Regions from separate parts of the Serratia rubidaea genome, predicted to be linked through region 1. Evidence: predicted binding sites of a transcription regulator. Region 1 holds the regulator's gene; each other region holds the start of a gene.
The links. Region 1 encodes PurR, which represses purine synthesis genes. Its sites were predicted from a motif close to CANGCAAACGTTTGCNTG; they were not measured.
Positions count from the first base shown of each region.

Region 2: tusA (sulfurtransferase TusA) is a predicted target of PurR. The motif match lies at 2,752-2,769, and genes of this name have one in related genera.
Region 3: I6G83_RS15195 (amino acid aminotransferase) is a predicted target of PurR. The motif match lies at 2,249-2,266, and genes of this name have one in related genera.
Region 4: I6G83_RS04645 (NCS2 family permease) is a predicted target of PurR. The motif match lies at 2,415-2,432, and genes of this name have one in related genera.

Region 1 covers NZ_CP065640.1:3,739,301-3,743,510, forward strand. Annotated here, with positions in the region: gene punC (purine nucleoside transporter PunC) at 1-279, opposite strand, end outside; gene punR (DNA-binding transcriptional activator PunR) at 401-1,327, shown strand; gene purR (HTH-type transcriptional repressor PurR) at 1,347-2,372, opposite strand; gene cydH (cytochrome bd-I oxidase subunit CydH) at 2,758-2,847, shown strand; gene sodB (superoxide dismutase [Fe]) at 2,915-3,493, opposite strand; gene I6G83_RS17555 (C40 family peptidase) at 3,860-4,210, opposite strand, start outside.
Region 2 covers NZ_CP065640.1:1,749,282-1,753,491, reverse strand. Annotated here, with positions in the region: gene I6G83_RS08035 (porin family protein) at 1-147, shown strand, start outside; gene I6G83_RS08030 (BamA/TamA family outer membrane protein) at 147-1,274, shown strand; gene I6G83_RS08025 (DUF4056 domain-containing protein) at 1,274-2,395, shown strand; gene tusA (sulfurtransferase TusA) at 2,413-2,664, opposite strand; gene I6G83_RS08015 (7-cyano-7-deazaguanine/7-aminomethyl-7-deazaguanine transporter) at 2,934-3,599, shown strand; gene I6G83_RS08010 (GNAT family N-acetyltransferase) at 3,639-4,070, shown strand.
Region 3 covers NZ_CP065640.1:3,251,271-3,255,480, forward strand. Annotated here, with positions in the region: gene I6G83_RS15185 (YcbK family protein) at 1-204, shown strand, start outside; gene I6G83_RS15190 (MBL fold metallo-hydrolase) at 270-917, shown strand; gene I6G83_RS15195 (amino acid aminotransferase) at 993-2,183, opposite strand; gene ompF (porin OmpF) at 2,431-3,528, opposite strand; gene asnS (asparagine--tRNA ligase) at 3,831-4,210, opposite strand, start outside.
Region 4 covers NZ_CP065640.1:1,006,580-1,010,789, reverse strand. Annotated here, with positions in the region: gene bhsA (multiple stress resistance protein BhsA) at 226-486, opposite strand; gene I6G83_RS04660 (lipocalin-like domain-containing protein) at 694-1,137, shown strand; gene I6G83_RS04655 (glutathione S-transferase family protein) at 1,134-1,802, shown strand; gene I6G83_RS04650 (VOC family protein) at 1,849-2,253, shown strand; gene I6G83_RS04645 (NCS2 family permease) at 2,564-3,925, shown strand; gene I6G83_RS04640 (Na+/H+ antiporter) at 4,100-4,210, shown strand, end outside.

The DNA of each region.
Region 1 (4,210 bases):
CGCATTAGTGGCCCACAGCATGCCAAGACAGCCGAGGCCGAACAGCGCCAGGCCAATCAGCAGCACCGGTTTGCGCCCCAGCCGGTCGGACAGCGGGCCCCACAGCAGTTGCGCAAAGGCGAAGCCGGCCAGGAAGATACTCAGGCTGGCGCTGATCGCGCCGGGAGAAATTTGCAGGTCGTGCTGCATCATGCCGAAGGCCGGCAGGTACATATCCGTGGCCAGAAAGCCGAGCATACTCAGGCCGGCCAGATAACACATAAATCCAAAGTTTCGCATAGTCGTTCTCAGTCGTTATTTGTGATGCAGGTTTTCACGCCGCGCAGTGTATCCGGCTGGATCTCTGGTTGTGAAACGGTAATATTTGCATACTGGTTTGAAAAATTTTGCAGGCAAACGCATGTGGTCTGAATATTCTCTGGATGTGGTCGACGCCGTGGCGCGTACCGGCAGTTTCAGCGCGGCGGCGCAGGAGCTGCACCGTGTCCCTTCCGCGGTCAGCTATACCGTGCGCCAGCTGGAGCAGTGGCTGGCGGTGCCGCTGTTTGAGCGGCGCCATCGCGACGTGACGCTGACGCCGGCCGGCGCGCTGTTTGTACAGGAATCGCGCGCTGTTATCAAAAAAATGCTCGACACGCGGCGTCAGTGTCAGCAGGTCGCCAACGGCTGGCGCGGCCAGGTGAAGATCGCCGTCGATCTGATCGTAAAGCCGCAGCGCTGCCGGCAGCTGGTGCTGGATTTTTATCGCCACTTCCCGGACGTTGAACTGCTGCTGCAGCCGGAGGTGTTTAACGGCGTCTGGGATGCGCTGGTGGACGGCCGCGCCGAAATGGCGATCGGCGCCACGCGCGCGGTGCCCACCGGCGGCGGGTTCGCCTTTCGCGATATGGGCTTTATGAACTGGCTGTGCGTGGTCAGCGCCGAGCATCCGCTGGCCGGGCTGAGCGGCGCGCTCAGCGATGAACAGCTGCGCCCCTATCCGGCGCTGCTGCTGGAGGATACCTCGCGCAGCCTGCCCAAACGCGTCACCTGGTCGCTGGATAACCAGCGTCGGCTGGTGGTGCCGGACTGGGTGTCGGCGGTGGATTGCCTGCGCGGCGGCTTATGCGTCGGCATGGCGCCGGCGCACCGGGTGCTGCCGCTGGTGGCGCGTGGTGAGCTGGCGGTGCTGCAGTTACAGGAGCCGTTTCCCCCCAGCGCCTGCTGCCTGACCTGGCAGCAGCCTAACCAGTCGCCGGCCATCGCCTGGCTGCTGGATTATCTGGGGGACAGTGAAACCTTGAATCAGGAGTGGCTGAGTGAGGAGCAGGGGCCGGCGGAGGCGTAAACGCGCCGGCCTGCCGTGCTTAGCGGCGGTAATCGATAAAGGGACCGTCGGCCACGGAACGCCGCTCGATCAGTTTAGGATGCACTTCGATCACCTGCGACTCCTCTCGCTTGCTGATAATACGGTCCAGCAGCATGGTGAAGGCCATTTCACCCAGACGCTCTTTCGGCTGGTGCACCGTGGTCAGGGCCGGGGTGAAGTAGCGCGCGTTGCGCACGTTGTCATAACCGATCACTGAAATATCCTGCGGTACGCGCAGGCCCAGCTCGTCCGCGGCGCAAATGGCGCCCATCGCCATAATATCGCCGCCGCAGAATACCGCCGTCGGGCGGTGCTTTTGCGACAGGATCTGGTGCATCGCCTTATAGCCGGATTCCGGTTCGAAGTCGCCCTGTACGATCCACTCGTTGCGCAACTCAATATTGGCTTCCTGCAGGGCCTTCAGGAAACCCTGATGGCGGCCGCCGCCGGTGTTGCGCGACAGCTGGCCGGGGATGGCGCCGATCTCGCGGTGGCCGCGTTCGATCAGATAGCGGCCCGCCAGATAGCCGCCTTCGAAGGCGTTATCGATAATGGTGTCGGTAAAGTCACTGCGCGCCACGCCCCAGTCCATCACCACCATTGGGATATTGCGGTGGTCTTCCAGCATGCCGAGCAGCTGATCGGGGTATTCGGAACACATCACCAGCAGGCCGTCGACGCGTTTTTGCGCCAGCATCGCCAGATAGGCGCGCTGCTTGTCCAGATTATTGTGCGAGTTGCACAGAATCAGGGTGTAGCCTTTGCTGTAGCAGCTGTTTTCCACCGCCTCAATCACTTCAGCAAAGTAGGGCGCTTCGCTGGAGGTTGCCAGCAGGCCGATGGATTTGGTGTGGTTGACCTTCAGGCTGCGGGCAACCGCGCTCGGCGAATAGTGCAGATCTTTAATGGCTGCCCAGACCGCCGCCTTGGTCTCTTCGGCGACGAAACGGGTCTTATTGATGACGTGGGAAACGGTGGTGGTGGAAACGCCCGCGCGTTTGGCCACATCTTTAATCGTTGCCATGTAAAGATGACTCCTGAACTCACATGTTTGCAGTATGTAAGTATGTTGTTAATCGTTTGCCTGCGTATATCCTGCTCCAAAATCTCGAAAACGTAGTTTTTAGTTTGGAAGTCGTAAGCCGCTTGCTTAGTTCGGAGGGGCGCGTGGCCGGTACGCAGCAGTGAACTGCGAATTTTGGCGTATATTGCGCAAAAGTGGAAGAGCAAATCAGCATTATCCGTCGGGAAAGCGGCGAATATTTTAATCTTGGCCCTTTTTTTGCCGCAACATTATCGGGCGTTGCGCAAAATCAATTGGGGATTGCCGCGAACTGTGGGAAAATAATTTGACCCATTAATACTGTGGGCTTTATGCTGGCGTCGAGAAACAGATAAGGGAGTTTCTGATGGAAACCGAGTTAAAATTGTCACTGTTCACCACCGCCTGCGCGCTGGTGATGATTATTGCCTTTAGTTTTATTGCTGCGCTGAACTGATTGTTCGGCGAAATATAAAAAGGCGCAGTAAACACTGCGCCTTTTCTGTTGGCCAGATAACTGACGATTACGCCAGGTTTTCCGCCACGAATGCCCAGTTAACCAACGCCCAGAAGTTTTCCAGGTAGTTAGGACGCGCATTGCGGTAGTCGATGTAGTAAGCGTGTTCCCACACGTCCACGGTCAGCAGCGGTTTGTCGTCACCGGTCAGCGGGGTAGCCGCGTTGGAGGTGTTGACGATCGCCAGCGAGCCGTCGGCCTTTTTCACCAGCCAGGTCCAGCCGGCGCCGAAGTTGCCGACGGCGGATTTGGTGAACTCTTCTTTGAACTTGGCGAAAGAGCCGAAGGACTGGTTGATGGCGTCAGCCACCGCGCCGGTAGGTTCACCGCCGCCCTGAGGCGACAGGCAGTGCCAGTAGAAGGTGTGGTTCCACACCTGCGCCGCGTTGTTGAACACGCCGCCGGTAGAGGTTTTCACGATCTCTTCCAGGGTTTTGCCTTCGAACTCGCTGCCTTTCACCAGGTTGTTCAGGTTTACCACGTAGGTGTTGTGGTGCTTGCCGTAGTGGTATTCCAGCGTTTCAGCGGAAATGTGCGGTTCGAGAGCGTCTTTGGCGTACGGTAATGCAGGTAATTCAAACGACATTGCTTTCTCCTTATTGATATAGCGCCAGATGCCCATGGCCGCCTGCGGGATGTGGTGGTGCGGGTGACCCCTCAGACGAAACCGTGCTGCTTATACCCGTCATACTTCAGGCTGCAGAGACGTTGGCTGCGTTCAGTCATCCCGCAGTAAGTCCTTCGGGATGCCTTCCCTTGCCGCTGTCCGCCACGCGAATTATTGCGGGTATATCCGGGCATCGAGTTGTTATGTTTTTTTTAAGGTTATTAATTCTAACGACTTTCAAAGGGAAGGGAAGGTTTAAAACGTGCTAAGCGTTCAACTGCTTAAAGCGTCGACAGTGACGCCGGCGGGGGATAAATGGCTGAGCCAGGCTCAGCCATGGGGGAACTAACGCACGTTTTTCGGCGTCATCACGCGGCGGGCGCCGACGTAGTGATTCTGCCAGTAGTCATTATCCAGCTGGCTGATGCGGATATCCTTGCCGGTGCGCGGCGACTGAATAAACTTGCCGTCGCCGAGATAAACGCCGACGTGATCGGCCGCGCCGCGGTTGTTAATGCGGAAGAATACCAGATCGCCTTTTTCCAATTCGCTTTTCTTAATCGGCGCCGCATCGCGCAGGTGATACATTTCATTCGCCGTACGCGGCATTTTAATTTTCATCACGTCTTTATAGGCGTAATAAATTAACCCGCTGCAGTCGAAACCGGTGCGCGGCGAGGCGCCGCCCCAGCGATA
Region 2 (4,210 bases), 2.0 Mb from region 1:
CGCTTCCGCGTCAAGCAGCATCTGCAGTCGCCGTGGAACGTGCTGGTCGGCGCACAATATGAGATCACCAGAAACTTCAACGTGATGACGGAAGTCGGCTTTAGCGAGCGCAACAGCGCGATGGTTTCCGCTGAATACCGCTTCTGATGTGGCGCTGGCTTCCCCTTCTGCTGCTGGCGGCGCACACGGCGACCCACGCCGCACTGCCCAGCCGGCAGCAGATTGACGATTTATTGCGCCCGCTGGGCGCAGACAACCAGTTTGACCACCGGAAAGCCATCGACTGGGGCGTGCTGCCCGGGCCGTTTTATACCCCAGAGCTGGGCCTGGGCATCGGCACCGCCGTGGTCGGCATGTATCGCCCGGACAGCAGCGACAGCGTCAGCCAGAACTCCACGCTGGCGCTGAAAGGCTTTTTCAGTTCAACCGGCGCGTTCGGCATCGGGTTTGAAAACTACAGCTTCTTCGCCAACGACCAGTGGCGTTTTTTCACCACCGGCAGCATGAAAAATATGCCCACCTATTACTGGGGCACCGGCTATCAGGCCGGCCGGCGTGACGGCAACAAGGAAAAATATACCCAGCAGTCGCTGCAGGTCGCGCCTGCCGTGATGTACCGCATTGCCGACGCCACTTATCTGGGCCTCGGCTGGGACTTCTCCTCCACCCACGCCGACGATCCGGACAACGGCGACCATAGCCTGTTTCTGGCGGAAGCCGCCGGGCCGTCTTCGGTCAGCTCCGGCGTCAGCGCGCGTTTCAGCTACGACACGCGGGACTTTGTCGCCAACGCCAGCCGCGGGCAGTACTTCAACCTGACCTATACCCATTTCGCGCCCGAGCTGGGCAGCGACAGCCGCTTCGAAACGCTGGAATCCCAGTACAATCTGTACCATAGTCTGAGCGCCAAAAGCGTGCTGGCGCTCGACCTCTACGGCCGTTTCGCCAGCGGCGAGGTGCCGTGGGATCGCCTGTCGGAACTGGGTAATGACAACCGCATGCGCGGCTACTATCAGGGGCGCTACCGCGATCGCAACGCCTTCAGCGGTCAGCTGGAGTACCGCCGCAAACTCAACTGGCGGCACGGCTATGTACTGTGGGCCGGCACCGGCACCATGAGCCGCGACGCCGGCGATCTGGGACGCGGAAACTGGCTGCCGACCGTCGGCGCCGGCTACCGTTTCGAGTTTAAACCGCGGATGAACGTACGCCTCGACTTCGGCGTCGGACGTCAGAGCAGCGGGTTCTATTTTCAGGTGGGAGAAGCTTTTTAATGCGTTATTGCGCGCTGATATTCATCATATTTCTGAATATGGCACAGGCCAGCGCGGCGATGGAGACCATTGTCACGGCGCAGCCGACCCGCGTCACGCGTATCGACTGGCCGGTGGCGCCCCCGCTGTCCGCGCCGGACGGACTACGCCCGTGCTGCGCCTTCGGCTTCAATCTCAACGTGCAGGCGCTGGGCATCCCGGTGCCCTTTTACCAGTTGGACAATGTGGTGGAGGCCGGCCGGCTCGGTCATCACCGCTATAACGACAGCGCCTTCGGCGCCGTCAGCAATGTGCTGGGGCTGAGCAGCGAGCGGGACGGTCTGCTGTACACCCGCCGCGGCGGGTTTATCGATATCGCCCACGTGCGCGACACCGCTGACAATACCCTGTACCTGTTCAGCCAGATACTGCCGCGCCTCGGCCAGCGCTGGCACATTTCCCTGGGGGAAGAGCTGGCGCAGCGGCGGATTCAGCTCAACGCCTTTACGCCGCCGGATGACGCGGCGCAGCGCTATACGCTGGCGGCCTACCTGGCGGGGAAACTGGCGTATCAGCTGGCCGCCTGGCATGAAATCGCCCAGTGGTATGGCTACCAGTCCGTACCCGGTTTTTCCGAGGAGATTTCCGCCTTTTCGCCGGAGGATCTCTACTCCAATCTGCTGGGCGCGCGGCTGGCGATCGATGTGATTTTGCAGGGCGGCGCGGTGTCGGTCGGCAGCTATAACCGCGCGATGGAAACGCTGCTGCCTGCGGCGCTCAATCAGCTCGGGGCGGTATCCGCCACGCAGACCCGGCGACAGCTGGCCGGCATTGACGGCGACTGGTGGGACAGCCACCGGCGGGTGCCGGAGAAGTTTTTGGTACTGAAACGCAACTACGATACCGGCGACAACCGCCTGCCGACGCCGGTGCCGTTCGAACGCACCGCGCCGCAGCGCCTGATGCTGCCGCAGCAGCTCTACGGCATCTCATTGAGCGATATCGGGGAGTTACAGCTCTGGCCGGGCAGCGCCCCGCGTCATCTGCCGCCGCCGTCGCCGTACTATACGGCGGCAGACTTCAGCGACCTGGCGCTGCACGCCCGGGCGGAGGATGCGCGGCAGATACTGGAAAAGCGCTGACGGGCGGCACACCGGCCTCAGGCGGCGGTGCCTTTACGCAGCAGGTAGCGGTAAGGGGTCTGCTCCGTTTCCTGCGCCACCAGCGTATGCTCCATAAAACGGCAGAAGCCGGGAATATCGCGGGTGGTGGCCGGATCGTCGGCAATGATCAGCAGCGTTTGGCCATTGTCCATATGGCGCACGGTTTTACGCACCATCATGACCGGTTCAGGGCAGCGCAGGCCAAGCGCATCGAGCGTTTGGTCAGCCTGGGAAAAGATGTCACTCATGTTATTTATCTCGATCAACTACGATCGGCGAACGCTCGCCGGATCTCATAGCGCCATAGTTTACGCCGGTAGTTTTTCTGTGCAACATGCGTTAACGTTTGCGTGTATTTTAACCGCATTGTTGATTGCATTGGTTGCGCAAACGCGTATCATGCGGCGCGCGGCCGACAAAAAACGGCGGCGGCAATCCTTATTTATCCCCTCGCGCCGCGCGGGGTGAACATCGTTGGTATGGGTTCCCTCACCCCATTCATTCAAAAAGGTCAATTATGTACGCTTTTACTCCGCAACAGCGCACCGCCGCGTTGCTTTGGCTGTCGCTGTTCCACATCATCATCATTACCTCCAGCAACTATCTGGTGCAGCTGCCGATTACCATTTTCGGCTTCCATACCACCTGGGGCGCCTTTACCTTCCCGTTTATTTTTCTGGCTACCGACCTGACCGTGCGTATTTTCGGCGCGCCGCTGGCGAGAAAGATCATTCTGGCGGTGATGGTGCCGGCGCTGTTTATCTCCTACGTGATTTCCACCGTGACGTATCAGGGCGAGTGGCAGGGGCTGGCGGCGCTGGGACAGTTCAACCTGTTTGTCGCGCGCATCGCCGTCGCCAGCTTTATGGCCTACGTGCTCGGCCAGATCCTCGATGTGCACGTGTTTAACCGCCTGCGCCAGCGCAGCGCCTGGTGGGTCGCGCCCGCCGCCGCGATGTTCCTCGGCAATATCAGCGATACGCTGTCGTTCTTCTTTATCGCCTTCTACCAGAGCAGCGATCCGTTTATGGCCGCCAACTGGGTGGAGATCGCCCTGGTGGACTACAGCTTCAAGGTGATGATCTGCCTGCTGTTCTTCCTGCCGATGTACGGCGTGCTGCTGAATATGCTGCTGAAACGCCTCGCCGGCCGTCAGCAGGCGGGTGCGCTGCAGGCCAGTTAAGTTATGATGGCGGCCTGCGCAACGACGGAGGCCGCCAAGATGTTAACCACCCGCACTGCCACACTGGCTGAGATCCAGCAGCTCTATCAGCACATCCCTGAATTTAACGCCGCCCACCGCCTGCAGGATCTGCAGCTGCGCATCGGCGACGCGATGCATTACGCGCTGATTGCCGAGCTGGACGGTCAGCCGGCCGGTTTTAAACTGGGCTATCAAACCAGTGACGACACCTTCTACAGCTGGCTGGGCGGCGTGCTGCCCGCCTTTCGCCGCCGCGGCGTCGCCGGGCGGCTGCTGGAGGAGCAGGAGCGCTGGGCGCACACGCAGGGGTTCCGCCGGCTGACGGTGAAAACGCGCAACCAGTTCCGCGGCATGCTGATGCTGCTGATCGCTCGTCACTATCAGATTATTACGCTGGAAAAGAAGGGCGAAGTGGCTGATTATCGGCTATTACTGGAAAAAACGCTGTGACACAATCTGCCTTGCATTTTGCTGATGAATAGGTTGCGATCAAGCAAAGAGACACGCTATCCGTCATACTTCAGGTAACAGGAATTTTAGCGTTATGCGCTGCCCTGCATTTGCATGATTCAGGGTATAACCCGTGAAGA
Region 3 (4,210 bases), 490 kb from region 1:
ACGAACAACGATCTGCGCGCACGCAGCCGCGGCGTTGCCAAACACAGCTATCATACCAAAGGCCAGGCGATGGACTTCCATATCGAAGGCATTCAGCTGAGCAATATCCGCAAGGCGGCGTTGAAAATGCGCGCCGGCGGCGTAGGCTATTATCCGCGTAGCAATTTTGTTCACATCGATACCGGGCCGGTGCGTACCTGGTAATCGCTGTGCCTCTGGGTTAAGAGAGCGCCGGCCGCAAGGTCCGGCGCCGTTGTCGTTGGAGCGTTATGAAATACCAAATTATTCCCGTCACGGCGTTTAGCCAAAATTGTACGCTGATCTGGTGTGAGCAGAGTGGGCAGGCCGCGCTGGTGGATCCCGGCGGCGAGGCGGAAAAGCTGAAGGCGGCGGTGCAGGATGCGGGCGTGCAGCTGACGAAAATTTTGCTGACGCACGGGCATCTCGACCACGTCGGCGCGGCGGCGGAGCTGGCGGAACACTATCAGGTGCCGATTATCGGGCCGGACAAAGAGGATGCGTTCTGGCTCGACGGCCTGCCGGCGCAAAGCCGGATGTTCGGGCTGGAAGAGTGTGCGCCGTTAACCCCGACCCATTGGCTGGCCGAAGGCGACAGCGTGCAGGTGGGCGAGATGACGCTGAACGTGCTGCACTGTCCGGGACATACGCCGGGACACATTGTGTTTATCAACGATACAGCGCGTCTGGCGCTGGTTGGCGACGTGCTGTTCAACGGCGGGGTGGGGCGCAGTGATTTCCCGCGCGGCGATCATCAGGCGCTGATTGCCTCCATCCGCAACAAACTCCTGCCGCTGGGCGATGATATGGACTTTATTCCGGGGCATGGGCCGATGTCGACCTTTGGCCATGAACGGCAGACCAACCCGTTTTTGCGTGAGCAGCCTGAGGCGTGGTAAACAGCCGTATTTCCCGGCGGAAATAACAGCAAAAGGGGCGCAGAGCGCCCCTTTGTTACATCTGATGGGTGTAGCTTACAGCACGGCGACGATGGCTTCGCACAGCGGCGCCATGTTATCCGGCGTCATGCCTGCGACGTTAACGCGGCCGGAGTTGACCGCGTAAACGCCAAACTCTTCGCGCAGACGCAGCACCTGCTCTTTGGTCAGGCCGCTGAACGAGAACATGCCGTTCTGGTTGATAATAAAGCTGAAGTCCTGCTGTGCGCCCTTTTCCTGCAGGGTATTTACAAACAGCTGACGCATGCGGTGGATGCGCTGACGCATATCGGCCAGCTCTTGCTCCCAGATCGCACGCAGCGCATCGTTGCTCAGGATGGTGGCAACGACGGCCGCACCGTGTGACGGCGGGTTGGAGTAGTTGGCGCGGATCGCCGCTTTAACCTGGCTGAAGGCGCGGTCTGCGGTTTCGGCATCGGCCGCCACTACGGTGCAGGCGCCGACGCGCTCGTTGTACAGGCCGAAGTTTTTCGAGTAGGAGCTGGCGACGATCAGTTCCTGATGCTTGGCGGCAAAAATACGCAGACCCTGCGCATCTTCTTCCAGGCCTTTGGCGAAGCCCTGGTAGGCGAAATCGAACAGCGGCAGCCAGCCTTTGCTGACCGACAGCTCAGCCAGCTGGCTCCACTGCTCCGGCGTCGGGTCGATGCCGGTCGGGTTGTGGCAGCAGCCATGGAATACGATAACATCGCCGGCCTGCGCCTGTTGCAGGCTGCTCAGCAACCCGTCGAAGTCCAGCGCGTGGTTGGCGGCGTCATAGTAGTTATATTCCACCACTTCCAGACCGGCGGCGGCGAAGACGTTTTTATGGTTCGGCCAGCTTGGGTTGCTGACCCAAACGCGCTTGGCGTCGGTCTGGTTGGCAATAAAGTCGGCGGCTACGCGCAGGGCACCGGTACCACCAGGCGTTTGCGCGGTGCGCGCACGCTTGTCGGTAATGATAGGGCTGTTTTTGCCGAACAGCAGCTCTTGGGTGCAGCTGGCAAACGCAGGGATCCCCTCAATGCCGAGGTAGTTTTTGGTGGTCTCATTTTCCAGCAGGTATTGCTCCGCTTTTTTCACACTGGTCAGCACCGGCGTTTTGCCGGTTTCGTCTTTGTAGACGCCGATACCCAGGTTGATTTTGTTCGGACGGGCGTCCGCGCGGAAAATGTCGGTCAGACCCAGAATCGGATCGGCAGGTGCTGCAGCGATTTTTTCAAACATGTCAGATGGTTCCATAGCTTAGCGTTAAGCGGATAGAGGCATCAGGGTAGCGCCAGTTGTGCGCTTTGCCAACCGTTTGCGAGAAAAACACATCGAACTTGTGAGGAAGGCAGATTCAGCACAAAAAATGACGGTAAAGGGGCGGCAGGCAGCATAAAAAGCTGTCGATGGCGGAAAAACAAAAACAGGGCCGAAGCCCTGTTTTTCAAATGTGCCGGCGGTTGATGACCGGCAGATGAAGCAACAATTAGAACTGGTAAACCAGACCAACGGCAACGATGTCGTCGGTGTTCAGGCCCAGCGGGTTGTTGTCGTTCAGCTGGTTGATTTTGTAATCAACGTAGGTGGACATGTTTTTGTTGAAGTAGTAAGTCGCACCGACATCAACGTATTTGATCAGGTCAGCATCGCCGATGCCTTCGATGTCCTTGCCTTTAGACTGTACGTAGGCGATGGACGGACGCAGGCCGAAGTCGAATTGGTACTGAGCAACCAGTTCGAAGTTTTGCGCTTTGTTAGCGAAGCCGGTGGTGCCGTAGTTGAGGCTGCCGACTTTATCGTTTTTGATGTAGGTGGCGTTACGGGTTTCACCGTACATCGCCGCCAGGTAGACGTTGTTGGCGTCGTATTTCACCGCAGCTGCCCACTGCTCAGCGCGGCCTTCGCCACGGGCGTAACCTGCGTTGGTCTGACGGTCGGTACGGTCAGAAGATGCGTATGCGGCGGAGAAGCCTACGCCAACCGGCAGTTCATAAGTGGTGGAGATACCCCAGCCGTCGCCGTTAGAACGTTTGATGTCTTCACGGTCGTTTTTGCCCTGGTACTGCAGGCCGAAGTTCAGGCCGTCAACCAGACCAAAGAAGTCGTTGTTGCGGTAGGTCAGCAGACCGGTAGAACGGCCAACCATAAAGTTGTCGCTGCCGGCAGAGTCGCCGCCGAATTCAGGCAGCATATCGGTCCAACCCATTGGGTCGTAAACGATGCCGTAGTTACGGCCGTAGTCCAGAGAGCCGTACTCGGCGAATTTCAGACCGGCGAAGCCCAGACGGGTTTTGTTGCCGTTTTGCGCGTCGTCGCCGCCTTCGCTGTTGTTGGCTTGGATGTTGTATTCCCACTGGCCGTAACCGGTCAGTTGGTCATTGATCTGGGTTTCACCTTTGAAGCCGAAGCGGACATAAGACTGGTCGCCATCATCGCTTTTGCTATCGGAGAAGTAGTGCAGGCCGTCAACTTTACCGTACAGATCCAGCTTGTTGCCGTCTTTATTATAGATTTCCGCTGCGTTTGCTGCACCAGCAGCCAGCAGCGCAGGAATTACCACTGCAAGAATGTTGCGCTTCATCATTATTACCCTCATTGGTGTTATTCGGACACCTTTGCCACTGCCGCCAATAATTCTTTAGGGAACTATTGTTGATAGATTGGTGTCGTCCTGTGTCTGAACGCAGTGTTCCATTCAGCGCAGGGTTAATCTAGGGTTAAGATGCTACTAATGTCGTAAAAACGTTTCACAAAGAAAATATGTGTAACTAAATATTAATGAAACGGAACTTTGTGAGCTTCGTCAAGAATAAAAAATGCGAAAGGCCAGCAGAGCTGGCCTTTGTTTTGTAACAAAATGGTAGTGAATTTGTTTAGCGTTGCTAATTAAAAGCTTGCGTTACGCGGAGTGCGTGGGAACGGGATTACATCACGCACGTTTTGTACACCGGTCACATAGGCGATTAAACGCTCAAATCCGAGGCCAAAGCCGGAGTGCGGCACGGTGCCGTAACGACGCAGGTCGCGGTACCACCAGTAGTCTTCTTTATTCAGCCCCATTTCCGCCAGGCGCTGATCCAGCACGTCGAGACGCTCTTCACGCTGAGAACCGCCGATGATCTCGCCGATGCCCGGCGCCAGCACGTCCATAGCGGCAACGGTTTTGCCGTCGTCGTTCATGCGCATATAGAACGCCTTGATGTCTTTCGGATAGTTCTTGACGACGACCGGCGCCTTGAAGTGTTTCTCCGCCAGATAACGCTCAT
Region 4 (4,210 bases), 2.3 Mb from region 1:
CATCGTTCTTGTCCTGGTTTCTGGCCGCTACTTGCGTGCAGTTATGTTGGCGAGCGTTACATGGCGTTTGTGGCGATTGTCACTACGGGCTGGATATTGTCGGGGGCAGGGCGTTATCGGGCCTTCCTGATGCGGGGGGATTGGGGAACACTAGCGTCTGACATATTTCTAACAGCAGAAAAGCCCCGTCAGGGGCTTCTGGTTTCTTGTCGCTTGGCTGATTACTTAGTTAAAGATTTCTGCGGTGCCGTGCAGTTTGTTCTGGCCGCCGGCGGAGGTGATGCGGTAGCTGCTGGCGCCGGCCGCGGCGGCTTTACTGGCCAGGGCGTCTTCCAGTGCGCTCAGGCTGGCGGCGCCGCTGACGGAAATTACACCCACTTTTTGTGCGTTGGCGGCTGGCTGGGCGACAGGTTGTTCGGCTGCCGTTGCGGTGAAGGCAGCGCCGGTCAGCAGTAATGCGGTAGCAAATTTTTTGATGTTTTTCATGATGCAATCCTCAGAGTATTTTTTATGTGAGCCGCTGGTGCGTCTCGATGAGTTAAATATTAACCAGGTGGGTCTGAGGTTAAAATCGGAGAGTTTTGAGTATCTCTGTCAAATAAATTGATATTCCGGCGTGGGGGCTGGCTGGCGCAGCAAACCATTCACCGCTACCTTTAAATTTAAACAAGGTAAGTGGGTGGAGAATGAGTGATGACGACAAATGCATTTGTTGGCAGCTGGTCACTGGTGTCTTCGGTATTCAAGAGCGAAGAGGGTGCGCCAAGCTACCCGCTCGGCGAGCAGGTGATAGGGCGCATCAATTACGAGGCCAACGGCACCATGGCGGCACAGCTGTATAGCGCGGTGCGCCCGCGCTTTGCCGCGGACGATCTGGCGCAGGGCAGCGACCAGGAGCTACGCGTCGCGTTTACCAATATGCTCAGTTATTTTGGCCGCTACCAGATTGATGAGCCGGATCAGCGGGTGATTCATCAGGTTGAAGGCTGCTCGTTTCCCAACTGGGTCGGCACCCGCTTTGTGCGTTTTTACAGTTTTTCCGGCGATAGGCTGACGCTGCGCACCGCACCGCTGCAAATCGGTAACGGCGTACAGATTGGCGAGCTGGTCTGGCAACGCATCGAGATGCCCGGATGATCACCGTTCACCACCTGAATAACTCGCGCTCGCAGCCTATCTTATGGTTTTTGGAAGAGCTGGCGGTGCCTTATCAGGTGCAGCGCTATCAGCGGGAGGCGGGGAGCCTGCTGGCGCCGCCGGCGTTGAAGAAAATCCACCCGCTGGGCAAATCGCCGGTAATTGTTGACGGCGATTTGACGCTGGCCGAGTCCGGCGCAATCATCGAGTATCTGCAGGAAGCCTATGATGCGCAGGGGCTGTTTATCCCCACCGATTTTCATGCGCGTCAGCAGTACCGCTACTGGCTGCACTATGCGGAAGGTTCGCTGATGCCGCTGCTGGTGATGAAGCTGGTGTTTGGCCGCCTTGGGCAACCGCCGGTGCCGCTGCTGCTGCGCAAGGTGGCCGGCGCCGTCGGTAAAGGAGTGCAGCGCAACTATCTCGATAAGCAGATCGCCGTGCATCGCGACTATCTGGAACGACACCTGCGGAGCAACCCCTGGTTTGCCGGCCATGACTTCAGCGCCGCCGATATCAAAATGAGCTTTCCGCTGGAGGCGATGGCCGCGCGCAGCGGGCTGGACGGCTGCCCGCAGCTGCGCGATTTTCTGCGGCGCATTCATCAGCGCCCGGCTTACCAGCGTGCGCTGGAGCAGGGCGGCCCTTATCATCTGCTGCTCTAGCCGTCTGGACTATACTCGATAGGTCACTGTTTCTCGGAGAAGGTCCATGACGACTCAAATCTTTGTCAATTTGCCGGTCAGCGATCTGCCCGCCTCCATGGCCTTTTTTGGTCAGCTGGGCTTTGCCTTCAACCAGCAGTTTACCGACGACAGCGCCGCCTGCATGGTGGTGAGCGACACCATCTATGTGATGCTGTTAACCCACGATAAATTCAAAATGTTTACCCCCAATCCGATTAGCGATGCGAAGCGCGCCAGCGAAGTGCTGCTCTGTCTGTCGCGGCCCAGCCGCGCGGCGGTGGACGAACTGGTGCGCAAGGCGATCGCCGCCGGCGGCAATACCTATAACCAGCCGCAGGACCACGGTTTTATGTACGGCCACGGCTTCCAGGATCTGGACGGCCATATCTGGGAGCTGATGTTTATGGATCCGCAGGCCATGCCGGCCTGAATGTCCGGGCCTCAGCATGCGGCGGCGTTGTGGTTAATCGCGTCGGAACGACGACTTTTTACCCTTTCTGTCGCGATCTTTAGTTGATCGGACGGTATAGAAGGCTGGATAATCGTTTGCTTCAGTAAAAACACTATAAATTCACCCGTACCTCACGCCGAGAGTTAATCGTTTGCCTTGTGCGCGGCCGCTATCTGCCGCGCAGCGCAAGGCGTTGGGAGCAAACGTGGCGGAAACGATTCCGTTCTGTCGGCTGCGGACGTAAAACACTTTCTGCATCAGACAAGCAGTGATTACAGGGGACAGCAACATGTCGAATTCTCAAGCGAATAACGCCGCACCAACAAAAGGCGGGCTTGACGGTTATTTTAAAATTTCGCAGCGCGGCAGCAGCGTGCGGCAGGAAGTGGTGGCCGGCCTGACCACCTTTTTGGCGATGGTCTATTCGGTGATTGTGGTGCCGAGCATGCTGGGCAAGGCGGGCTTCCCGCCGACCGCGGTGTTCGTCGCCACCTGTCTGGTGGCCGGCTTCGGCTCGCTGCTGATGGGGCTGTGGGCCAACCTGCCGATGGCGATCGGCTGCGCCATCTCGCTGACGGCGTTTACCGCCTTTAGTCTGGTGCTGGGCCAGCAGATCAGCATTCCGGTGGCGCTGGGGGCGGTGTGCCTGATGGGGCTGCTGTTTACCGTGATCTCGGTGACCGGCATCCGCTCCTGGATCCTGCGTAACCTGCCGATGGGCGTGGCGCACGGCACCGGCATCGGTATCGGCCTGTTCCTGCTGCTGATCGCCGCCAACGGCGTCGGCCTGGTGGTGAAAAACCCGCTGGACGGGCTGCCGGTGGCGCTGGGCGCCTTTACCTCCTTCCCGGTGGTGATGACGCTGCTCGGGCTGGCGGTGATTTTCGGCCTGGAGAAGCTGCGGGTGCCGGGCGGCATTCTGCTGGTGATTATCGCCATCTCCGTTATCGGCCTGATTTTCGACCCGGCGGTGAAGTATCAGGGGCTGTTCGCCATGCCGAGCCTGGCCGATGAGCAGGGCAACTCGCTGATTTTCAGCCTGGATATTATGGGCGCGCTGCAGCCGGTGGTGCTGCCGAGCGTGCTGGCGCTGGTGATGACCGCGGTGTTTGACGCCACCGGCACCATCCGTGCGGTCGCCGGGCAGGCGAACCTGCTGGATAAAGACGGCCAGATCGTCAACGGCGGCAAGGCGCTGACTTCCGACTCGGTCAGCAGCATTTTCTCGGCGCTGGTGGGCGCCGCGCCGGCGGCGGTATACATCGAATCGGCGGCGGGCACCGCGGCCGGCGGTAAAACCGGCCTGACCGCCACCGTGGTGGGGCTGCTGTTCCTGCTGATTCTGTTCCTGTCGCCGCTCTCCTACCTGGTGCCGGTGTATGCGACGGCGCCGGCGCTGATGTATGTCGGCCTGCTGATGCTCAGCAACGTCACCAAGCTGGATTTTGACGACTTTGTCGACGCGATGTCCGGCCTGTTGTGCGCGGTGTTTATCGTCCTGACCTGCAATATCGTCACCGGCATTATGCTGGGCTTCAGCGCGCTGGTGATCGGCCGGATCTTCTCCGGCGAATGGCGCAAGCTGAATATCGGCACCGTAGTGATTGCGGTGGCGCTGGTGGTGTTTTACGCCGGCGGCTGGGCCATCTGACGCCTCTGCCGGGGCGCGTTTGGCGCGCCCCGGTTTCAGATTACTCTCCTTAATCTATTTCGCCATTTTGAAAGGCACAACAAGCTTTCACCGACGTAAAAAAAGTGATCTACTATTTGGCACGTACTCTGGCAATACGCCGTTGAGGTCGAAACCGTAGAGTCTAAGGAAAGCATGGAAATCTTTTTTACAATCCTCATTTTAATCCTGGTGGTCTCCCTGTCCGGGGTGGTGACGCGTATGTTGCCGTTCCAGGTGCCGCTCCCGTTAATGCAAATCGCCATC